4 regions of the Desulfoluna sp. HI9BLuna genome follow, and region 1 is predicted to be linked to each of the others. Evidence: riboswitches for the same ligand, from Rfam matches in the RefSeq annotation. Region 1 holds a riboswitch; each other region holds the start of a gene.
The links. Region 1 has a riboswitch for cobalamin ahead of ACOYW0_RS24695 (DUF2162 family putative transporter). Riboswitches for the same ligand answer to the same signal wherever they lie in the genome.

Region 1 (5,561 bases):
GCCCTGCAGGTGAGCTCGCAGGGATAATAGTCGATGCGCTTGTTTTTGACGGCGGGAATCGATTCAAAGGCCGGGTTGGCGTAAAGAAGCTCTGCGGCCTCTTTGTCTCCCCCGCATCCATAGATGACGTCCGGTTTGAAGTCGATCAACTCTTTGTCCGTCATGGAAATCACGGCGCCGTCCCGTTTGATCCCGTGGGGGATGCCCCCGGCCAGCTTGATGAGTTCCTGCTGAAAGGAGTCGGCCCCGGGGGTCATGATGCTGGTGCGGCCCATGAGGCGCATCACCCGTTTGCGTTTGTCAGCCGGAATCGCCGCCACTTTTTTCCGGATATCGGCAAGGATCTGCCGGTTGTCCGTGATGATTTTCTCCGCTCCTGCCTCGCAGCCCATGATGCGTCCCATGAGCCGCATCTGCCCGAAGGCCTCGTCCACGGAGCCCGGGTCAAGCTGCACAACGAGTACGGTGCCTTCAAGGGCCTCAATCATCTCCTTCTGGATGCCGGAGACAAACACCAGGTCGGGGTTGAGTGTAAGCACCTTGTCCACCGAGGGCCTGAAGAATCCGCCCACCACGGTTTTGGTGTTGGCCTCAGCGGGCCAGGTGTCGTGGAGGGTCACCCCCACCACCCGATCCTCGGCTCCCATGACAAAAAGGGCCTCGGTGAGGGACGGCACCAGGGACACCACCCGTGTGGGCGGCTGGTCAAAGGTGACGGTACGGCCCGTGGAATCGGTGATGGTGACAGCCCGGGCAACGGGTAGAAAAACAAAGAGAAAAAGAGTAAGGACGGCCGCTGCCATCCCCCGGCGGATCCATGTCATGGTCGGGTTCCTGATTGCGTGGCGTAAACGATAATGACTCCGCTTGTCTCCAGCGGCCCTGCCGGGGCAACACGTTTGGAAAAATTGACAAACAGGCCTTGAATATGGGGGTACTCGATTCGAGAAATATCCGGGTTAGTCCGGTGCAGCCTCGTTTCCATCGGGAACGTACACCATGGAACCGTCTTCCAGACGATAGGCCACGCCCATGCGATGCCCCTCCCCTTCTCCCATGGTTTTGGAGACCTTCAGCGCTTCGATTTTTCGCTTGGATTTGGTAATGATCTCCATCTCCCCGTTTTTGTTTTTTTTGACGATGGTCATCTCGCTCTCTTCGTTGAAGAGGTCGTGGAGACGATAGGTGGAAAACAGGGTCACGATGAGCCCCACAATAAAGACCAGGCCGATGTCAAACAGGTTGGCCACCCCGTCCATGGGGTCCGAGGCCATGGGCCTCCCCTGATTTCCGCCCCCCACGGCGTAGCGTCGTTTTTTCAGGTACCTCATGCCGCCTCCCCGGCAGGTGCCCCTGTTGTCCCGTTGCCCGATGAGCCTTGCGGGGTTCCGGCCAGGGCTTCGGTGGCCACCTCCATGTTCAGGAGGTCCTCATCGGCCCAGCGGGTCTTGATGACGAGGAACAGATAAGCCAGGAGTCCCACGGCAAGGCCCACCACCGTGGTGGTAAAGGCAATGACCAGCTCCGAAGAGAGCATGGACAGGTCCCCCTGTCCCAGGGCGGCCAGCCCCGTTCCCATGGGGATCAGTGTGCCGATGAGGCCCAGGCCCGGGCCCACGCGAACCACCAGGCGATACACGTCAAGAGAGGAAAAAAGCCGGCGCGTGGTGTCCTGAAGGAGTCCCTCCACCTCAAGGGTCGAGGCGCCGCCGTTTTTTTCCAGGAGGCCTTTGAGCCGGGCCACATAACGGCTGACCCGGGGCGTGGTATGCAGGTCATGGTCGGGCCGGAAGAACACATCCGGGCCGTCGTTTTCCACCGCCATACGATGCCTTCGTACCCATTCGGAAAAGAGGGCCCCGGCACACACCACGGCCCAGAAGGTGAGAAAGGCCAGAAGGATCAGGACCGGGTAGAGAAGGGATGATGAGACCACATAGATATAACTTTTGATGAGAGCTGCCGTTTGCACGTACGAATCCTTAAAAAAACGTCAATGGGTATGGACAAAACGATCCAGAAAGATGCCGCCCCCAAAGAGGCAACATGCAACAATGGCCGCAGCAATAGGTGCGTTCCCCTCGCCGCGGGCCGAATCGGCTGCGCCGGATGCCATGGCAAAAACATCCGGCAACTCGGAGACATGGGGAACCACCAGAATTGTCAGGAGAAACCAGAGCGCCGCAAGGACCATCATCGTTCCCATGACGTGGTGAGGGGTACCGAACCGGGCCCCCAGGCATCGGGTGGTCAGAAAACCAACCGATGCAACGAGGACGAAAATCCCCCAGGCCATGGCGGTCATGCCAAAAGCATTCTCCGGGAAAAGCCCGATAACAAAGGCGATGGTCAGCAGAATAACCCCCATGCACACCGGGCACGGCAGGGCAAAGAGCAGCCATCCCCGCACGGGCCCTGATCCCTCGGCAGGTTTTTTCAGCAAGGCGGAGCCCCACACGAGGAGAAGCGAGGCCATGGCCGCGTGAACGGCCATGGCCCACTTCACCAGGTGTTCTACGATAAGGAGCTTGTTTAACAGATTGACACGGGTAAGGAGCAGGTAACACCCGGCGAACAGGAGGGTATAGGCCAAAGCCGCCACTGCGATGAAGGCAAGGCGGCGGCTCTTTCTTTGCGACCACCCGCAGGCCAGGCCGATGCCGCATTTGGCGGCGTACATTCCCATGGTAAAGACCAATCCGGCAATCAGGCTTTTCCATTCCATGGTACGTGTACTCCTTCCAAATCATACGGCAACGGAGTGGTCTCCGTCGGGTTGCGTAAAGCCGGGATGGAGGGTGCGGGCGTGAAAACAAAAAAATCCCCGCACCTGTAGGTTTAAGGTGCGGGGATCCGTATTTTCCCACAAAAAAAGCGTGACACACGATCTGTGCATGCATCGCGGCATATCTCAGCCTTTACCACGGGCATCGAGACATCTCCATCCAGGCAGGTCTTCTGACTCGTGGATCGTCCCGTCCGGCGCGCCTTCCCGAGTGTTTAACAACTCCCAGTGGCATGGTGGCCAAAACAGTCCCCACTTACAGCGGCGGGTCCGTTCCCGAATTTCACGGGATTCCCTATTCTCTTCTCCCCTTGAGCCATGCAAAGGGAAAAGCACCTGAATTTCTCGTTTACTATTCCATAGAAATGTCCTATGTCAAGGATAATTTTCCCTGTGGGGAGAATCCGGCAATCAGGCTCGAACCCTTTGGATTCAAGCATATCCAAAGATATGCGCGGACCCGGTTTCGTGGGAGGTCATGGATAACATCATGAAAAATCGAGCCTTACGCACCCTTTTCCTTCTCGCTTTGGGCGTGGCCTGGTGCGGCCTCTTCGCTGCCCGTGTGCAGGCCAAAAGCGTCACCGACACCACAGGCTGTATTGTTGATCTGCCGGACGCCCCCAAAAGAGTGGTGTCCCTTGCCCCCAGCATCACCGAGATCGTTTTTTCCCTGGGCAAGGGAGATCTCCTTGCCGGGGTCACCCGATACAGCGACTACCCTGCGGCAGCACAAAAACTTCCCCGGGTCGGCAGCTATATCCGACCGGAGCTGGAGACCATTGTCTCCCTGAAGCCCGACCTCTGCCTGGCGGTGAAGGACGGCAACCCGGATAAAGTGATCCAGCGTATCAAGGCCTTCGGCATCCCCGTGTACACGGTCAACCCCGACGGTATCGACACGATTATTCGTTCTATCAATGAGATAGGCAACCTCCTTAATGCAACGAGTGAGGCCAGAACCATCACCGATGCCATGGGCGCGCAGCTGGAGGCCATTGACCGGACCATTGCCGGGGCATCCCATAAACCCCGCCTCTTTTTCCAGATCGGGATCTCCCCCATCGTCTCCGTGGGCAAAAACACCTTTTTAAACGAAATGATCCGCCGGGCAGGGGGAGAAAACGTCGTCACCAGCAAAACGCCCTACCCCCGGTTTTCCAAGGAACAGGTCCTGGCCCTGGCACCGGAGATGATCATCATCACCTCCATGGCCAGAAACGACGACTTCGACACCATGAGACAGGAGTGGGCAAGCTGGCCGTCCCTTCCCGCCGTTCAAACCAACAACATCCATGTCGTGAATTCGGACATCCTGGATCGCCCCACCCCGCGTGTGGTGGAGGGCCTTGCCATGCTGGCGGCCCTGATCCATCCCACCCTTTTTGAGGAGGCGGCCCGGTGAACGACACATCCAGGGTACGGGGGCGCCTGCTGAAACGAATCCTCCTCATCACCGCCCTGCTCTCCATGGTTCTTGGGGCTGCGGTTCTCCTGGGCCTGGCCACTGGGCCTTCGGGTATCGACCTTACGCCTGTGGCACAGCTCATAACGGGTGATTCCCAGGCAGACAGCCTCCAGATTGCCATCATCGAGCGCATCCGGTTGCCCCGGGTGCTCATGGCCCTGTTCTGCGGGGCAGTGCTCTCCTTAGGGGGGCTGGTTTTTCAGGCCCTTCTGGGAAACCCCCTTGCCGAGCCCTATATCCTTGGCATCTCCGGCGGTGCGGCCACCGGTGCCATCATGGGGATCCTTGCCGGATTTGCCCGTGTGCCGGGGGTCAGCCTCACCGCCTTTGCCGGCAGCATGGTCACCCTCTTCCTGGTGCTTGTCCTTTCACGGGGCGAAAGCCGGGTGGGCCGGGACGCCATGCTGTTATCCGGCGTCATGGTCAACGCCTTCTGCTCGGCGGTGATTATGTTTCTCATCTCCATTTCCGAAGAGAACAAGCTCCACGACATCATGTTCTGGCTCATGGGAGACCTCTCCTCAGCAGACATGCCCCAGGTGGGCATGGTGGCCCTTCTGGTACTGCCCTGCTTTGTGGTGATCTTTCTTCTCTCCCACAAGATGAACCTCATGCTCATGGGGCGCGAGATGGCAAGGGCCATGGGGGTCTCCATCCGGCGGACCACCCTTATCCTTCTTATCGCCACCTCGTTCATGGTCAGCGCCATGGTCTGCCAGAGCGGCCTCATGGGGTTTGTGGGCCTGGTGGTGCCCCACATCCTCCGGCAGGTGTTCGGCTCGGACCACCGGGTGCTGGTGCCTGCCACCATCGTGGGCGGAGGCGCCTTCATGGTGATCTGCGACCTGCTGGCCCGTTGGATTCCCCGGGAGGGAGAGATTCCCGTGGGGGTGATCACCGCCATGATCGGGGCCCCTTTGTTCATCATGCTTCTTAAAAGGAGGGCCCGATGATGACACGCAACAATGCGGCCACGGCAGCCAGCCTTTCCACCCGTGAACTCTCCACGGGCTACGGCAGCCATGAGGTGCTGACGGACATCACCCTTTCCGTTCCCCGGGGCTCCTTTTTTATCATCGCAGGCCCCAACGGCACGGGCAAAACCACCCTGCTGAAATGCCTGGCCGGGCTTTCCCGCCCTCGAACAGGCGAAGTGTCCCTGGAAAATACCTCCCTGTCCCGGATGACGCGGCGGGAACTGGCACGGCGCATCGCATTTTTACCTCAATCGGTGGAGAGTGCTTTTTCTTTGACGGTACGGGAGGTGGTGCTCATGGGGCGGGCGCCCCACCTGGGCATGCTGGGCTT
Region 2 (5,561 bases), 1.6 Mb from region 1:
TTGTTTCGGCACCCTCCTGATGCATTCCATCCTCGAAAAACGACATGGGCCGTTTCGAGCGTGGCGTATCCCCTTTTTAATCCGCTACAACAGCAGGTGTGAAAGAGGAACCGCCCCACGGGCGATCAATGCGTTTTGTCATGGAGGTCATTTAGATTATGCTTACTTTTTTTGCGTGCGTCGCTGCACTGATTCTCGGGTACTTTACCTACGGTACCTTTGTTGAAAAAACCTTCGGGCCGGACAGTTCCCGAAGGACCCCCGCCTACGAGCTTGAGGACGGGGTGGACTACATGCCCCTTCCCAAGTGGAAGGTGTTGTTTATTCAGGTCCTGGACATTGCCGGGATCGGCCCCATTTTCGGCCCCATCCTGGGGGCCCTCTACGGCCCGGTGGCCCTGGTCTGGATCGTCATCGGGTGTATCTTTGCCGGGGCGGTTCACGACTACTTCTCCGGCATGCTCTCCATGCGGAACCGCGGGGGCAGCATCCCCGAGGTGGTGGGTGACTTCCTCGGTATGCCCGCCCGACAGGCCATGCGGGTCTTTTCCGTTGTGCTCCTCATGCTGGTGGGCGTGATTTTCGTTCTGGCCCCGGCCAAGCTCCTCACCGGGCTCACCGGCGTGAACACCCAGATTTTTATCTTTGCCATCTTTGGCTACTATTTCCTTGCCACCATTCTTCCCATCGACAAGGTCATCGGAAAGATCTATCCCCTGCTGGGCGCCCTGCTGCTCATCACCACTGTCGCCACCGTGGTGGCCCTGATGTTCGGTGGCTATGAGATCCTGCCCAACCTGGATGTGACCACCAGCGCCCATCCTGCGAACAAGCCCATCTGGCCCCTGCTGTTTATTACCCTTTCCTGCGGTGCCATCAGCGGGTTCCACTCCACCCAGTCTCCCTTGATGGCCCGGTGCGTCAAAAACGAAAAGGACGGCCGCGCTGTCTTCTACGGCGCCATGATCCTGGAAGGGATCATCGCCCTGATCTGGGCCACCGTGGGGCTCTCTTTCTACAAGTCTCCGGAAGCCCTGAACGCCGTGATTGCCGCAGGGACTCCTTCAGCCGTTGTCTCTGAAGTCTCCAACGTTCTTCTGGGTCCCGTGGGCGGCTTTCTGGCGGTCATTGGGGTTATCGTTCTGCCCATCACCAGCGGGGACACCGCTTTCCGAAGCACCCGCCTGATCCTGGCCGAGTCCTTTAAGGTGAGCCAGTCCCAGACCGCCAAGCGGCTCATGATCGCCGTGCCCCTGTTTGCCCTGGGCTTTGTCATCTCTACCCAGAACTTCGGGATCATCTGGCGCTACTTCGGGTTCTCCAACCAGGCCCTGGCCACTCTGGTACTCTGGTCCGCCGCAGTCTTCCTTGCCAAGGAGATGAAGAATTACTGGATCGCCTGCCTGCCGGCGACCTTTATGACCTCTGTGGTGGTCACCTTCATCCTTCAGGCCAAAATCGGCTTCGGGCTCTCCATCGGAACCTCCACCGTCATCGGTGTGGGTACCGCCGTGGTACTGCTCTGCCTCTTCGTCTTCAAGTTTTCCGGTGTGCGGGCAGCGAAACGTGCCGACGGACTTGCTGAATAAGCACTGCCCGTGAAGGAATTTTCCGCCATGTTCCCTGTCCGGTGCCATCGTTCGGATTTTTAAAGGGATGGCCGTCGGGCAGGGAATGGGGCATGGGCCTTAGATTGGCTTGACAACCGGAAAAGTGTGGCTTAGGATCACATCCTATGCTTGGTGCAGCTAATGCTTAATAGGGAACTCCGTGAGAATCGGAGACGGGCCCGCCGCTGTAACCGGGGACGTCCTTCGCAACAACGCCACTTTCTTGATGCGTCCGAAGTGATCGGGTCGAACAATGAGGGGAAGGCGCGAAGGCTCGGATGATCCGGAAGTCAGAAGACCTGCCATGCGCTATATGATGTCCCGTTGTCTGATGTTATCGTCATATCTTCACCGTGGTGAGAGGGGCGGCCTGAAACAGGAAAAGCCGCCGGAACACGGGGATTGAATCATATAGAAGTGGCGCACTGCCGTGGTAAAGGGTGCGCCCGACTTTGAGGATTGAATACGGAATCCCCATGCTTGCATACGATTGCAGGCATGGGGATTTTTTTGTTTGGAAGACCCGAAAATTTGTCCCCGTCACGGCGGTCGATTTTCGGGTGAGTACGTGACCGGGTCCCCGCAAGGGGTCTTGCATACACGCAGGAAGGGAATCCCGTGAAAATCGGGAACGGTCCCGCCGCTGTAACCGGGAACCGTACGGCACGGGTGAGGGGAATCTCTCTCATCCATAAGCCACTGCCCGCTGCTGGCTCTCCTTTTCAGGCCGGCGGCAACCAGGGCGGGAAGGTGCGCCGTTCGGAACGCCCGGGAGTCAGAAGACCTGCCCGGCATAAGACGTGATGTTTTGGGTGCGGCATGCCGCATCACAAAACACCCCTGCGGAGAACAGGGGAACCGCGTGATGAAAAGGGCGAAGCAAACAGGGAACAGCCCTTTTTCGGAGATGGTCGGACCGGAGGGGCTGTGCAAGGAGTCAGCCGGGCTCCGGTCCTTTGTAAATGATCAGTTTATAAAGGAGCCGATGATGAAAAAAGGCATGATTCTTTGTGTGCAGGGGCAGCTACCCGAAGGCGTTGCCCCGGATGACCTGCTTAAGGGCGGCCATCTGTCCTTTGACGTGGACAAGGTGGCCGTGGTCTCTCCCCTGGACGGAGAAGGAGACATCCATTGGGCATGGTGGCGCATGATATCCAAGGGGTTTACCTCGATTCAGTGCCGTATGGCCGGGTATGAAAAGGGGCGTATTGCTTTAAAAGGAGGCAGCGTTCCCATCTGGTCCATCGGTTGAATGCCTGGGTATCATATTTAATAAATACACCTGTTACGTACGGAGATTTAAAAACGATGAAAAAGACGACCCTTCTGCTTTTGATTGTATCACTGCTGTCCTTTCTGGGTGTAAATCCCGCCACGGCAGCCACCAAAAAAGAGGCGGTGGACGCCGTGGTTATTGCAAGCTTCGGCACCAGCTACCCCGAAGCCCTTCAGGCCATTCTCACCATCGACAAAGAGATGAGAAAAGAGTTCCCCAAGGCAGAGATCAAGCACGCCTTTACCTCCAACATCATCCGGGGCATCTGGCACGACCGCGCCAATGACGCCGCCTGGAAAAAAGCCAACCCCGGCGTTCCTGCGTGGCTGTATGACGTCAAAGGCCCCCTGGCAACCTTCGGCGCCCTGCAGGAAGAGGGCAAAAAGCGCGTGGTGGTACAGACCACCCACGTCTACGCCGGGGAAGAGTACCTTGATCTCAAGGCCTATGTGGACGCCATTGCAGGCATCGATACCCTCCGCGCCAAGTGGAAGCCCTTCTCCTATCTGACCCTGGGCCGTCCCGCCCTTGGCAAAGCCGGGTTGCACCCCGAGTACCGAAATGACATTGAAACCGCCGCCAAGACCATGGCCGCGGATGTGAAAAAGGCCAAAAAGATGGGCGCTGTGCTGGTCTACATGGGCCACGGAAACGAGGTGTTTCCCACCAGCGCGTACATTGAATTCCAGAAGACCATGAATGCCATGTACCCTGAGGTCACCACCCTGGTGGGGACCGTGGAGGGCTACCCCGGCCTCGATGACGTCACCACCGCCCTGAAGCACATCAAGGCCAAGAAGGTCTTCATGAAGCCCTTTATGGTGGTTGCCGGTGACCATGCCAGAAATGACATGGCCGGAGAAGAAGACGACGCCTGGAAGACCATCATGGAGAAGATGGGCATCAAGGTGACTTGCGAGCTCAAAGGCCTGGGCGAGAACCCCGAGTGGGCCAAGCTCTACGCAAAGCATGCCGTGGACGCGGTAACGGTTCACACCGGCAAGTAGTTTTCTATGGTTTGGTGGCCTCCGGCGGCCCTGCCGGAGGCTAAACTTTTAATCCGCCTTCGCCCAAGGGCTACGGTGCGACATGAAAGTTTAACAAACAGGTTTCAAAAACCCTTTTTGGGTGAGTTTTGCTTTAAAGGCGGATGTGATTTGACCCGAGGAACGAGGGACAAAACGCATCCGCAACCAGCTTTCAAGGTGGCACACCTTGCCGCCGGAGGTTTTCGCTTTTAAACCCGAACGTTGATGGAAGGCCCCCCATGACCATCGCCACGGAGTCCATGAGGAAAACAAAACCCTCCCTTGCCCTGATGAAAGGCTCGGCAGGGTTGGTGTGCTTGTGCGCGCTCCTTTTCTGCGCGGTGCTGCTTTCGGCCCGCATGGGGTTTGTGGCGTTTTCTTTTAAGGACGTCCTTGGGGCCCTCTGGAACGGGATCACCGGCACGGACGGGGCCACGGCAGCGGCTGAAACAGCCCGGGTCATGGTCTGGGAGGTGAGGCTTCCCCGCATCCTGACGGCGGCAGCCGCAGGGGCCGGGCTGGCCGTGGCCGGGGCCGTCTATCAGAATATTCTCCTGAATCCCCTGGCCGACCCTTATACCCTGGGCGTCTCCTCCGGTGCCGCCTTTGGCGCGGCCGTGGCCCTTCTCTTCGGCATGGGCAAGACTCTCTTGTCCGTTCCCCTCTTTGCCTTTGGCGGCGCCATCCTCACCCTGTTTATCGTCATCGCCATGGCCTCACCGTCGGGGCGGCTGCTTCGGTGTGGCATCGACTCTTCCAACCTCATCTTATCGGGCATCATGGTGTCGGCCATCCTCTCGGCGGGTTTGAGCTTCATGAAATACCTGGCCGACGAGCAGGTGTCCGTCATCATCTTCTGGCTCATGGGCAGCTTTGCCGCGGCCACCTGGCGTGATGCCGCTGTTCTCTCGGGCGTTTCCGGGGCCGGGTTTCTCCTCTTTCTCTTTTACGCCCGGGATCTGAACCTTCTGGCCCTGGGCGAAAAAAGCGCCCGAAGCCTGGGGGTGGATACCTCCAAGACGGTCCTTATTCTTCTGGTGGCCGCGTCCCTTGTGGCGGCGGTCTGCGTGGCGGTCTCCGGTATTATCGGCTTTGTGGGGCTTCTGGTGCCCCATATGGTGCGGTTTGTCACCGGGCCGGATGCCCGGAAGCTTCTTCCCGCAACCCTTATCATCGGGGCGGTGCTCCTGCTTTTTGCCGACACCGTGACCCGTGCGGTGCTACCCTATGAAGTGCCCATCGGGGTGCTCACGGCCCTCATCGGCGGGCCGGTGTTCTGCGTGATCTTTCGAAAGAGCCGCATGGGAGGGGGGGCATAGGCATGACGGACAGCGTGCTCCACATGGAAGGGATTTCCTTTAAGCGCGGCAGGCGAGAGGTGCTTAAAGGCGTTGACGCCCGTTTTGAGAAGGGCGTGTTCCACGCCATCCTAGGGCCCAACGGGGTGGGAAAGAGCACCCTGGTGGAAATTTTGAGCGGACAGATGGACCCCGATGCCGGGACCACCTCTCTTTTCGGGACCCCGGTCCGCAAGCTGTCCGCCCGCAAGGTGGCCCGGCAGGTGGCGGTGGTGTCCCAGAGCCACGAGGTACGTTTTGCCTTTTCCGTGCGGGAGGTGGTGATGATGGGCAGGCATCCCCACATCGA
Region 3 (5,561 bases), 1.2 Mb from region 1:
CACCTGATCGTTCTCAAAAATTCGGGCTCCGAACACACATCGGTCCACACACTCCCCGCAGTGAACGCAATCGTCCATCTGCGTGACAGCGGCATAATCTGAGTGGGCGATGAGTTCCTTTCGCCCGGAGTCGCGAATGATCTGCAGCTCATGGCAGCAACACGGGCAGCAGCTGCACAGGGCATACAGCGCATGGTCCGGCCTGTACAGGGCCAGGTGAACGAGGCCGCATCGGTTGGCGTGTTTCAGGATTTCCTTGGCTTCAGAAAACTCAACACGGCGGGCTTCCCCTTTTTCAATGCATGCCTCGGCCATTTCATCGAAGAGCAGGCAGACCTCAAGAGGGTTGTTACACCGTTTGTATCGGACCCTGCATTCGCACGCCTGAACCGCTACGACTCTTGCCGTGCGCACGATCTCCGTCACCTGCTCTGTGGGGAGCACCCACTGTTTTTCCTGAACCGATTCGGAGACGGGAATCACCCGTGATGAATGGGAGATCCTGCGTGTCTTGAGCCATTTGTCATAGGTTGCGAGGCGTTTCGAGAGATAAGAGTCCATGGGCTCTGCTCCCCATCAGGGTTAAAGCCCGGTGAGCATCAAGGCCCCCAGGGCTGTAAGCGCCGTGCCGGAGACGGCGGTGAGGATTCCCGGAAGGCGTCTGGGCCGTGCCGAGGTGGTCTTCAGTCCGGCGTTTTTTCCTGCCACCACAAGGATGACGGCGGCGGAGATGGTGGCGGCCATGCCCAGGGTGATACCAAAGGCCATGAGGATGCCCAGGTGGGTGAGGTGAAGGCCCATGGCAAGGAGCATGACCGTGACGACACCTGGGCAGGGGACCATGCCGAAGGCAACAGCGGCCAGAAGGCCCCCGGTTTTCGGGGCACTTTCCTGATGGGGCTTGGGCCGTGCTGCTTCGTAGATACCGGAGAGCAGGAGAAAGAGCCCCAGGAGGATGACAAGGGTAAAGCTCACCTGGCTGGTGAGGCGGGTGGCGTCTTTGAGGCCGGTGGTCATGCGGATTTCAAGGAACCATTTGATGCACAGCACGGTGAGGATCCCGGAGAGGCCGTGGCTCAAGGCGACGATGTTGCCGAAGAGGACTCCGTCTTTGGCCTTGCGGTTTCCGTGGAGCATGTAGGCGGTTGCCACGGCCTTTCCGTGGCCGGGACCGGCTGCGTGGATGGCTCCGTAGAGGATGGCAAGTCCCAAAAGCGGTGCCAGGGCAAAGAGGTCGGGGGCGGCGGCAAAGGATTTCAGGGTGGCGGCCATCTCGTTTCTCATCTGGAACTGGATGAGGATGAGCTTGTGCATGAGGCGTGCCCCAAGGCCCGGCGCAGTATCCGGGGGGCCGAAGGCGTGGGCGGCAAGGGGGCTTAAAAGAACCCATGTGAAGAGGGCAGGGGCTGCAGAGCGGATGCGTGGGGTCATGGGTGTTACTCCTTACCGGAGATGGAAACAACGGCTTCAATAGGGTGAAGCATGCCGAAGTAGTATGATTCTTCGGTGTTCTCCCTCAAGGTGAACCCCATGCCCTGGGGCACATCCCCGGAGAAGGAGAGGGGGGCGTCTTCTGAGAGAAAGAGGGCCGAGTAGTTGGTGGGGTCGTACTGGCTGAGCCGCAAAGGCTCTCCCTTTTCAGGCTGCGGGGAAATGGGGATTGAAAAGCGATACACCACGATGCCGTCCTGGGCCTCGCAGTTGAAAGAGGCAATGGTGACGGCGTGATTTTTGGTTCCGCTGTGGGTGATGAAGGTGAAGTAGTGTTGCTCGGAGAGGTAATCAAAGGCCTCGGATTTAAGCGTGTTCAGCTCTTTGGGGGAGAAGGTCCCGTCGCCGTTGGTGTCGTAGTCTTCCAGGATCATGGCTGAAAAGCCGTCGTCAAATGCCCAGTCTACATCCAGGCGAACCGGTTGCTTTGCCTCGAAGCAAAGGGTCATCCGGCTGGTGATAAAAACATGGGGGTGAGCCCCCGGAAAGGACAACGGGGCAAGGGTAAAGATAAGGGCCAGGGCAAATACTAAGGGAATGCGCATGAAGACGGTTCCTGCGTGTTAAAGGTTACTTCGAATCGTTTCGGTTCTATATAAAGTGGGTGGAACAGGGAGCGCAAGGGAAAAAGGGCGGTGGGCCGAGTTCGTCGATCCCGGGTTTTTCGCCGGAGATTTTCGCCGCCAGCATTGGTGGTTAACGGATGTTGCCGTGAGCCGCCCCCTGGGGACGGCTGCCTTCGTTGGAAAACAGAGGGTGATACTTGCCGGTAACGTGCATATTGTCCTGTGTTTGTCGAAATTTATCTTTGGTCCGTGTGCTGCTTTTCTCCTTGACAAATCAACGGCGGGGTCATTATAACTTCATTTACTCAGGTGATGAAATAGATTGCCTGGTACGATACACGCCCTGCGGATGAGATGTTTCCCGCATGCATCAGGGGTGGGCTCCCGATGTCATATCTTAACGCTGCATAAATATAGATTGATACAACCTAAAAATTTGTTTGACGTTCAGGTTCCCCGGTCTCGTGATGTCCCGAGACCCGGGCTAAGAGGGAATCCCGTGAAAATCGGGAACGGTCCCGCCGCTGTAACTCCTGCAAACCTTTCAACGCGTTGTGCCACTGGGTCAAACCGGGAAGGCCGTTGAAAGGGGGGGAAGTCAGAAGACCTGCCTGGATGTATCGGCACGGAAAGGAACGATCCATGATCGTTCCGAAGGCCTCGAGGAAGGTCTTGTGCAGAGTGTGAGTCTGTGGTGAGGATGAAAACGGTTCCCCATATCGATGCATGCATCGGTATGGGGTTTTTTTATGGGCTTTTTTGAAGCAGGTAGCACGATGAATGAACGAGAGTTGTTGAAACGGCACCTGCCCTTCGGCAGGCTTTCTCCTGAGGCCCTTGATCGCGTGGTCTCGGCGTTTCAGTCCTATCGGTTCGCCGAGAAGGAGAAACTGGTTGTGCAGGATGAAGTGGCGACCTGGGTTGGCTTTGTGGTGTCCGGGAGCATTGAGCTTCGCATCAAGCGTTTTACCGGAGGGGATCTCTCCTTTGGGTCCCTTCGGCGTGGGGGTTTTTTCGGGCTGATGTCCTTTGAACCCAAGGGGATGTCCATTGCCAGCGCCGTGGGTGCCATTCCCGGGGTTGTGCTCATGGCCAGGCGCGAAGCCTTTCATCAGATGCTGGAGACGTTTCCGGCATTGAAAACCTATTTTTACAAGATGTCCCTGGACAGGGTCTGGACCGCCTACCAGAGCCTTTACCAGGGAAAAGCCGCCGAAGGCCCCGGTCCGTCCATGCCGGGGTGCGCCGCCCTGGAGGTCCAAAAATCCATCGATTTCATCGACCGAAACTTTATGAATCCCATCACCCTGGAGGAGGCCGCCAAGGCCAACGGCATGAGCAAGTTTCATTTTTCGCGGATTTTTAAGGACAAGACAGGCATGTCCTTTAAAGAGTACCTCAACATGCGGCGAATCCATGTGGCGAAAAAACTGTTCATGGCGGACAACCTCAACGTGTCGGAGGCCTGCTACCAGGTGGGCTTCAACGATCAATCCTATTTTTGCAGGGTGTTCCGCAAGCTCGAAGGCTATACCCCGTCGGAGTTCAAGAAGATATGCACCGGGCAGTTTCCTGCCAGGAAACGGGGGGAATCCCATGCCAAGGTGGTGTCGGGGTGAATGCCGGGAAGGGACTGACTTGAATGATAAGGGCAAGTAAGAGGTCTCGGTTGGCCCGGAGGCTCCAGGTGTGCTTATGTCGATGGCATATGGAAGGCTGCTATGTCTTGACCATGGTGCATAAATGCACCCTACGGGCCGTGGGTTTTACCATTGGCTGGGATTAATGGATCTTATCGTTGGATAGCTCAAGGCGGCCGTGCATGAGAAGGGCCGCACTGCAGGGGGGGCCGAAGGTGCCGTTTAGTATGTATGTTTTTGCTGACTGTGGCAGGAAAGTTGATGTGAAGTAAATGGACCCCTCGGCAAGGATATTGATGTAATTTGAAAGTTGAGGGTTCGGGTCAAATGGGTTGTCGTGGCCCACTATCCTTGCATAAAAGTTTTTTTCGGTTCGGAAAATGACCCCTTTCAAGGTGTTGGGGGGAAGTTGGCCTGTGTCGGCTTCCGGGGCAAATCTGCCCATATCTTTTTTGCAAAAGATATAGACAGTGTTATGTTTTTTCCCACCCAAGTAAATTTCCGACAATTCACCGCTGTGAAAATCGATGTTTATTTCAGATGCAATGGTGAAATTGTATGCACTGTAGTATAGCTCACTGCAAATTCTATTAAAAAATAAGGTCGCATTGTCAGCGGCGTTTGCGTTGCTGAAATAGTATATTCGTCCATGGTGATCTCCGGGGTGAAGGCCGAATACATATTGTGGTGTAAAGCCTGGGTCATCTTTTCCTCTTCGATACAGTGTGTTTCCGAAGTCGACAGGGATTTCGTTTTCGCATGAAAGTTTGTGCTCATTAGTCTCCGGCCATTGATCCACGGTATATACCGTGGCGTTGGCTCTCAGGTACTCCCAGTCAATGGGGCGGACATCATGGACCGGCGGGGCATTTTGGAGCCCGGTCCGGCAATTGACGATTCGTCTGCCTGCAGTGACCAAGGTGTTTCCTGTTACCTCCACGGGTTCGATGAATTTGATGTCGCCGTTGGCATGGACGCCGCCCATGTTTGTTAAGACCAGCTGGTCCCGGCGCCACGTGTGGGTGGATCGAATTTCTGACATGTGGGCTTCTCCATGGGCCAGGATACCGAAACGCCGCCGAAACGCCACGGAAGCCACGTGGACGTCGACATTTTTTTTCTTTTCCAACTCTCCCATAAGAAGGGATTCTCTGACAGTCAGGGACACTTTGACGGCGTTGACGTACTCGTCGGCGGGAAAATCGGGGTCTCCTTCGGCTGCAAATTCTTTGTAGACGAGAAAATCATCGTAGGCGTCGTTCTCATCGTAGTATCCCCGTGTGATCTCCACCTCATGGTTTTGCGGCAAGTCCTCATCAAAGGCAGGATCCTCCACGGCTTCTTTTCCCGGAAACAGATTCTGGAAAAGGACCTTGCGGGCACGGGCTTCGGGGTCTCCGTCACAGAGGTGAAGGGCCCCAGCCATGGCGGCGGCGTCCACGCAGTTCTGGAGGGTTCGTTTTTCGCTGAAGAGATAGCCGGATTCGATGACCAGGGCGAGCATCATCAACAGGGCCGTCATGAAAAAGGCCACCACAAGGACGATGGAGCCTTGCTCGTGTTTTTTGGGGGGGCTTGTCTTGATTGCTTTTTTTGCCATATGTACGGTTCTTTCAAACAAACGTCGGCCTTGCCCGGATATTTCACGAGTCGAGTGCACCCATGTTCAAGGCATCAGAGCTGCAGATGTAGTGGTTTACCTCAAAGCTCTGATAACGCAGAAGATGGGTGCTCTCGGCTCGCCCGAAGGGTGAGAAAATCAAACAGCAAACGTCGATTTACATTTTGCATTTTCAAAATAGCCGACATTTTTATTATATCCATCAGAAATCATGACATTTTACATTTGGATGGTTGTTTTCTC
Region 4 (5,561 bases), 1.9 Mb from region 1:
GGTGTGCCCCACCTCCACCGAACGATGGCTGGCAAAGAGGTACTCCTTGGCCGTGGGGGCCAGATCCCCTGCAATCAGGGCCCCTGCCGTGGAGATGAACCCGTCGCACACCACCGGGACGCCGTGGGCCGCAGCCCCCAGGACAAGCCCTGCCAGGGCGCCGATTTCGTAGCCGCCCACCTTGGCCAACACATCCACGGGATCCTTGGGGTCGGGCTTGTTCACCTCGATCCCTTTTTTGATCACGTCGATTTTGCGCTGAAGGGCCTCATCGTTGATGCCCGTGCCCCGCCCGGTAAGGTCTTCCACCTTTTCCCCGGAGAGCACGGCGATAATGGCCGTGGAGGGGGTGGTGTTGCCGATCCCCATGTCCCCGGTGCCGAGCATGTCCAGCCCGCCTTCGGCCACGAGTTCGTTCACAATCTCAATGCCGGCCTCAATGGCTGCCACAGCCTGCTCGCGGGTCATGGCAGGCCCTTTGGTAAAGTTCTCGGTGCCCCTGGCCACCTTTTTATGGATGATGGGAAGAGACGGATCAAAATCGGCCTTGACGCCGATGTCGGCCGCCAGGGACTCGGCCCCGGCGTGCTTGGCCAGCACGTTGATGGAGGCGCCCTTGATCACGAAGTTGTGGACCATCTGCTCGGTGACCTCCTGGGGAAACAGGCTCACACCCTCCTCCACCACGCCGTGGTCTCCGGCACAGGTCACCACCACCTTCTTTTCGAGCTTCACATCGATTTTACCGGCAATGGCTGCAAGGCGGGCGGACAGGGGTTCCAGCACCCCAAGACTCCCCTGGGGCCGCGCCTGGTCGGCCAGGCGGGCAAGGGCAAGCGTCTCAATCCCGCGATCGATCCCCACAATGGAACCGATGGTCTTTTCGAGCAATGTCATTCAGAACCCCTCCTCAATCAATCCAGTCAAAACATGCGCCCCCATGATGCCAGTGGTTGGAGACATGGCACCATGGGGACCAAAATGGTCGTTCGTAACAAATCGTCTTTGTAACGATTCAACTTGCCTCCGGCAGGACCACCGGAGGCATTGTAAGCTGAATGGCTACACGTCAATAACCCGTACCGTTGATCACGGGCACAGCCCGTCAGCGAATGCGACAACCCGAGGTACGAGGGTTGGAGCATTCGCGAACCTGGGTTACCCCTTGTAGATCTTGTCGCCTTTGATGTCGGGCTGGAAAACCTCCATCCCTTTTTTCATGGCGCAGAAGTCACCGCACATGGTGCAGGTGTCTTCCTGCTCGGGGGTGCGCTCTGCACGGATGGACTTGGCCACCTCCGGGAAAAGGAGGTGTTTTTCCAGATCGTCCCAGCGCATCTCGCGACGGGCCATGGCAGCCAGCTTCTCGGTTTCGCGGCGGTTGGGGTACTTGGCGATATCTCCGATGCGGGTGGCAAGGCGGGTGGCGCGCACGCCCTCACGCACATCCTGAACCGTGGGCAGGGCCAGGTGCTCGGCGGGGGTGATGTAGCAGATAAGGTCTGCGCCGAAACGGGCGGAGCTGGCCGCGCCAATGGCCGCAGTGATGTGATCGTACCCGGCGCCGGTGTCGCAGGGGATGGGGCCGAGGACGTAGTAGGGGGCGTTGCCGCTCATACGCTTTTCAAGCATGATGTTGCCCTCGATCTCATCCAGGGGCACATGGCCGGGGCCTTCCACCATCATCTGGCAGCCCATCTCGCGACCTAGCTCGGCCAGCTCGCAGTTGATGATCATCTCGGCCATCTGGGCGCGGTCGTGGCTGTCGTGGATGGCACCTGCACGGATTCCGTTGCCAAGGGAAAGCACGGCGTCGTATTTTTTCATGAGGGCACAGACGCGGTCGAACTGCTCGTAAAGGGGGTTTTCACGCTTGGTGGCGTCCATCCAGGCCACCATGAAGGTGCCGCCCTTGGAGGCAAGACCGCCATACCGGAATCCCTGGGCGCGGAGGCGCTCAATGGTGTACTGGTTGATGCCGCAGTGGATGGCCATGAAGGAGAGGCCGTCGTCGAGCTGCTGCTCAATGAGATCGAAAAGGTATTCGGGGTCGAGCTTGGAGGGATCCTGATACTTGCGCCCGGTCTCCTTGAAGGCCTGATAAAGGGGCACGTTGCCCAGGGGAAGGTTGGTGGCTGCCAGCACCTCGCGGCGGACAAGGTCCAGGTCCCCCCCGGCGGAGAGTTCCATGAGGGTATCGGCGCCCTCTTCCTCTGCGGCCAGGGCTTTTTCGATCTCGCTCTTGATGTCGCAGATATCGGAGCTGGTCCCGATGGAGGCGTTTACCTTGGTACGGAGGCCGGTACCGATGCCCACGGCAGGGCCTTTGTGCTTGGGGTTGTTGGGGATAACGATCTCCCCTTTGGCCACCAGGTCACGGATGACCTCGGGGGCATGCCCCTCTTTTTCGGCAACCTGCTGCATCTGGGGGGAAACCACGCCCTCCCGGGCCAATTCAATCTGGGTCTTGTCTACAGCCATTGTATCTCTTCTCCTTACAAGCATATCGGCGGGCTCATAAATATAAAGTACCGCCACCATGATTCGTTCGGCCACCGACTCCGACGGCGCCCCGGCTCCACCCGGGAGATCACCCGATGCCGCCATGAAATCCGTCTGTCGAAAGAAAGCAAGGAGTACAAACAGACAGCGCCGGAATTTCATGATCATTCCCACCAGCACCAACCCGTGCCGGTGAAACGCACCGATTTCAGGCAATAAAAAAAGGGCTCTGAGGTACATAGATATACCTCAGAGCCCTTTGCCATCGAACTCGGTCACGTGAGTCTCATGCACGTCTTCTGACTTCCGGGGTAAGAGCTCCCGACGCGCCTTCCCGCCCCCCTTCAGGAGAGGCAGTGACCGCTGGCATCTCTTCACATGATGAGGAGAAACCAACCTGCGCCGGGCCACCCGGTTACAGCGGCGGGACCGTCACGGATTTTCACCGTAGTTCCGTTTGCATGACACCGTATGACAAATTGAATGTGTACCCTGTTACCGGGTACTGTCCATCCTCTACACGAAACCGGCAAAGGGCGTCAAGGGGAAAAAACTCCGACGACAAGGGTAGCGAAAAGCACCTTGAAGGCGGCGTGAGGATGCGCTTTGCCCATCAGGGCCTTAAAAAAGCATTCGTCCAAAGAGAACGTTTAAGAAACATTATCTAAGATTTCAGATAGTTGGCAAGACTGTTTTTACGCATTCTTTCACTTTATTCGAGCACCTTAAATGTACCGGCTGTTTCAGGGCATACCAATAGGCATCCCAAATTTTACGACTCCCCCAAAAGGGATTCCAATCTCGCCGCCCCATGTTCCTTCACAACTCCATTTGGCCTTTATTTTACAATGTTGAAGCTCCTCCTACCTACATTTCGGCCTCAGATTCATGAATGCGTAAAAACATAACGCCCTCGTTACGAATAAGCCTATATGGAAATAAAATATTGACATATAAGCGATATTTCCCCTATGAAATGGTGATAGTGGAATTAAGGAATATTTAACCAACTTTGGGGGAAATTCATGAATCAAGTGACAGGGATTTTTAAAAAAATCGCTTCGGGAAGCCTGGTACTGCAGATTGTGATCGGGATCATTGCAGGTGTCATCCTTGCTCAGGTATCACCGGATACGGCAAACTCCGCAGGCCTGTTCGGCAGCTTGTTCGTCAAAGCGCTTAAAGCCGTTGCACCCATCCTCGTTTTTGTCATCGTCGCCTCTTCCATTGCCAACCAGAAGCGCGGCACCCACACCAACATGCGCTCCATCATCGGCCTCTACCTGGTGGGAACCTTTATGGCGGCACTCGTAGCCGTCACCTTGAGTTTTCTCTTCCCCACCAACATGACCCTGGTGGCCACAGACACAGCAGCCACACCGCCCAACGGTATCGGGGAGGTTCTCAACACCCTTCTCTTCAAAATCGTGGACAACCCCATCAACGCCCTGGCTACGGGGAACTTCATCGGCATCCTTGCCTGGGCCATTGCCCTGGGCATCGCCTTCCAGCATACGGGTGAAGCAACCAAGACTTTCCTGCACGACGTCTCCAACGGCGTCTCCAGCATCGTCAAGCTGGTTATCCGGTTTGCCCCCCTGGGCATCTTTGGCCTGGTCTCACAGACCATCGCCACCACCGGCTTTGAAGCCCTTTCCGGCTACACCCACCTGCTTCAGGTTCTTTTGGGTGCCATGCTCATCATCGCACTCATCGTCAACCCGGCCATCGTCTTCTTCATGACCCGGCGCAACCCCTACCCTCTCGTGTTCACCTGCCTGCGTGAGAGCGGCGTCACCGCCTTCTTCACCCGCAGCTCCGCGGCCAACATCCCCGTGAACATGGACCTGTGCAAGCGCCTCGACCTCAACGAAGACACCTACTCCGTCTCCATTCCGCTGGGTGCCACCGTCAACATGGCCGGCGCCGCCATCACCATCACCGTGATGACCCTGGCTGCCGTCCACACCCTGAACATTCAGGTCGACATGGCAACGGCGCTTCTGCTGAGCATCATCGCCTCCGTCTCCGCCTGCGGGGCCTCCGGTGTGGCCGGTGGCTCGCTCCTCCTGATCCCCCTTGCCTGCAGCCTCTTCGGTGTTCCCAATGAGATCTCCATGCAGGTCGTGGCCGCCGGTTTCATCATCGGCGTCATCCAAGACTCCGCCGAAACCGCGCTGAACAGCTCCACCGACGTGCTGTTTACTGCTGCAGCGGATCTTAACGCCCGAAGCACCGCCGCAACTGAAACCGAAACCGAAACGGTTGCAGCCGCATAAGCTTCCGCGCTTAAAGAGACAACACAAAGGGCCCCATGGGAATCGTTCCCATGGGGCCCTTTTTATTGACGACTCATTTTTGATCGGACCCGACTCAGCGGGGCACCAGGGGACCGTTACAGGCTCGACGACTCAACCAGTTCAGGATCTCCGGGCTTCCAGGTTTTGTCGTAAAACGACTCCAGGGGGCCGTAGAGACGCAAAATCGTGTTCCACCCCTTGCCCGGCACGGTCTGGATCCAATTATTCTCCTGGCCTTTGGGTGGCTTCGGGCTGAAGTAGATATCGTATGATCCGTCCTTGCGCGGCTTCAGGCCTTTCCGAAGATTGTCGATGCCGGGAAAACGCTGGTCGGTCTGCAGCATGGCGCGGGTCTGGTTGTCATAGAGGGTAAAGGACCAGAAATTCTTGGCCGGTACGTCTTTGGGAAGGTTGATCTTGTAGGTCTTGCTTCCGTCAAGGGCGTTGCCATCCTTGTCGAGATAGGCAATGGCGTACTGCGAGCCCTTGCCCACGTTCTTTTTTGCCATGGCAGGGGTGATCCCCGTGGCATAAAAATGCATGTACACCCGGGAATCCAGCAACCGGGCACCATCCAAAAGAAAATCGTAGCGCCCCTTGATAAAGGGGTTTGTCCAGACACGCTCTCCCGGATAAAGGTAATGGCGTTGATCCCGGGGCACGGCCGTCAGGGCCCGTGCCGTCACCGAACCGACCTTGGCGGCATCGGTGAGAATGTTCTTCATGCGCTCGTCCGGTGCGAACTCTTTACCCTTTTCA

Region 2: linked by a shared signal. The riboswitch ahead of ACOYW0_RS18275 (hypothetical protein) and the one ahead of ACOYW0_RS24695 (DUF2162 family putative transporter) in region 1 are both predicted to bind cobalamin.
Region 3: linked by a shared signal. The riboswitch ahead of ACOYW0_RS19960 (helix-turn-helix domain-containing protein) and the one ahead of ACOYW0_RS24695 (DUF2162 family putative transporter) in region 1 are both predicted to bind cobalamin.
Region 4: linked by a shared signal. The riboswitch ahead of thiC (phosphomethylpyrimidine synthase ThiC) and the one ahead of ACOYW0_RS24695 (DUF2162 family putative transporter) in region 1 are both predicted to bind cobalamin.

What each region holds. Positions count from the first base shown of each region.
Region 1 is NZ_CP186555.1:6,079,861-6,085,421, forward strand. It holds gene ACOYW0_RS24680 (helical backbone metal receptor) at 1-824, opposite strand, end outside; gene ACOYW0_RS24685 (DUF2149 domain-containing protein) at 960-1,331, opposite strand; gene ACOYW0_RS24690 (MotA/TolQ/ExbB proton channel family protein) at 1,328-1,972, opposite strand; gene ACOYW0_RS24695 (DUF2162 family putative transporter) at 1,994-2,725, opposite strand; cobalamin riboswitch at 2,932-3,140, opposite strand; gene ACOYW0_RS24700 (ABC transporter substrate-binding protein) at 3,276-4,190, shown strand; gene ACOYW0_RS24705 (FecCD family ABC transporter permease) at 4,187-5,206, shown strand; gene ACOYW0_RS24710 (ABC transporter ATP-binding protein) at 5,203-5,561, shown strand, end outside.
Region 2 is NZ_CP186555.1:4,478,624-4,484,184, forward strand. It holds gene ACOYW0_RS18270 (carbon starvation CstA family protein) at 159-1,589, shown strand; cobalamin riboswitch at 1,724-1,931, shown strand; cobalamin riboswitch at 2,168-2,416, shown strand; gene ACOYW0_RS18275 (hypothetical protein) at 2,611-2,862, shown strand; gene ACOYW0_RS18280 (sirohydrochlorin cobaltochelatase) at 2,919-3,893, shown strand; gene ACOYW0_RS18285 (FecCD family ABC transporter permease) at 4,154-5,233, shown strand; gene ACOYW0_RS18290 (ABC transporter ATP-binding protein) at 5,236-5,561, shown strand, end outside.
Region 3 is NZ_CP186555.1:4,896,735-4,902,295, forward strand. It holds gene ACOYW0_RS19945 (4Fe-4S binding protein) at 1-561, opposite strand, end outside; gene ACOYW0_RS19950 (HoxN/HupN/NixA family nickel/cobalt transporter) at 583-1,431, opposite strand; gene ACOYW0_RS19955 (DUF1007 family protein) at 1,437-2,036, opposite strand; cobalamin riboswitch at 2,490-2,686, shown strand; gene ACOYW0_RS19960 (helix-turn-helix domain-containing protein) at 2,834-3,676, shown strand; gene ACOYW0_RS19965 (pilus assembly protein TadG-related protein) at 3,840-5,297, opposite strand.
Region 4 is NZ_CP186555.1:4,229,802-4,235,362, reverse strand. It holds gene cobT (nicotinate-nucleotide--dimethylbenzimidazole phosphoribosyltransferase) at 1-897, opposite strand, end outside; gene thiC (phosphomethylpyrimidine synthase ThiC) at 1,159-2,481, opposite strand; cobalamin riboswitch at 2,775-3,000, opposite strand; gene sstT (serine/threonine transporter SstT) at 3,528-4,781, shown strand; gene ACOYW0_RS17130 (DUF1254 domain-containing protein) at 4,898-5,561, opposite strand, start outside.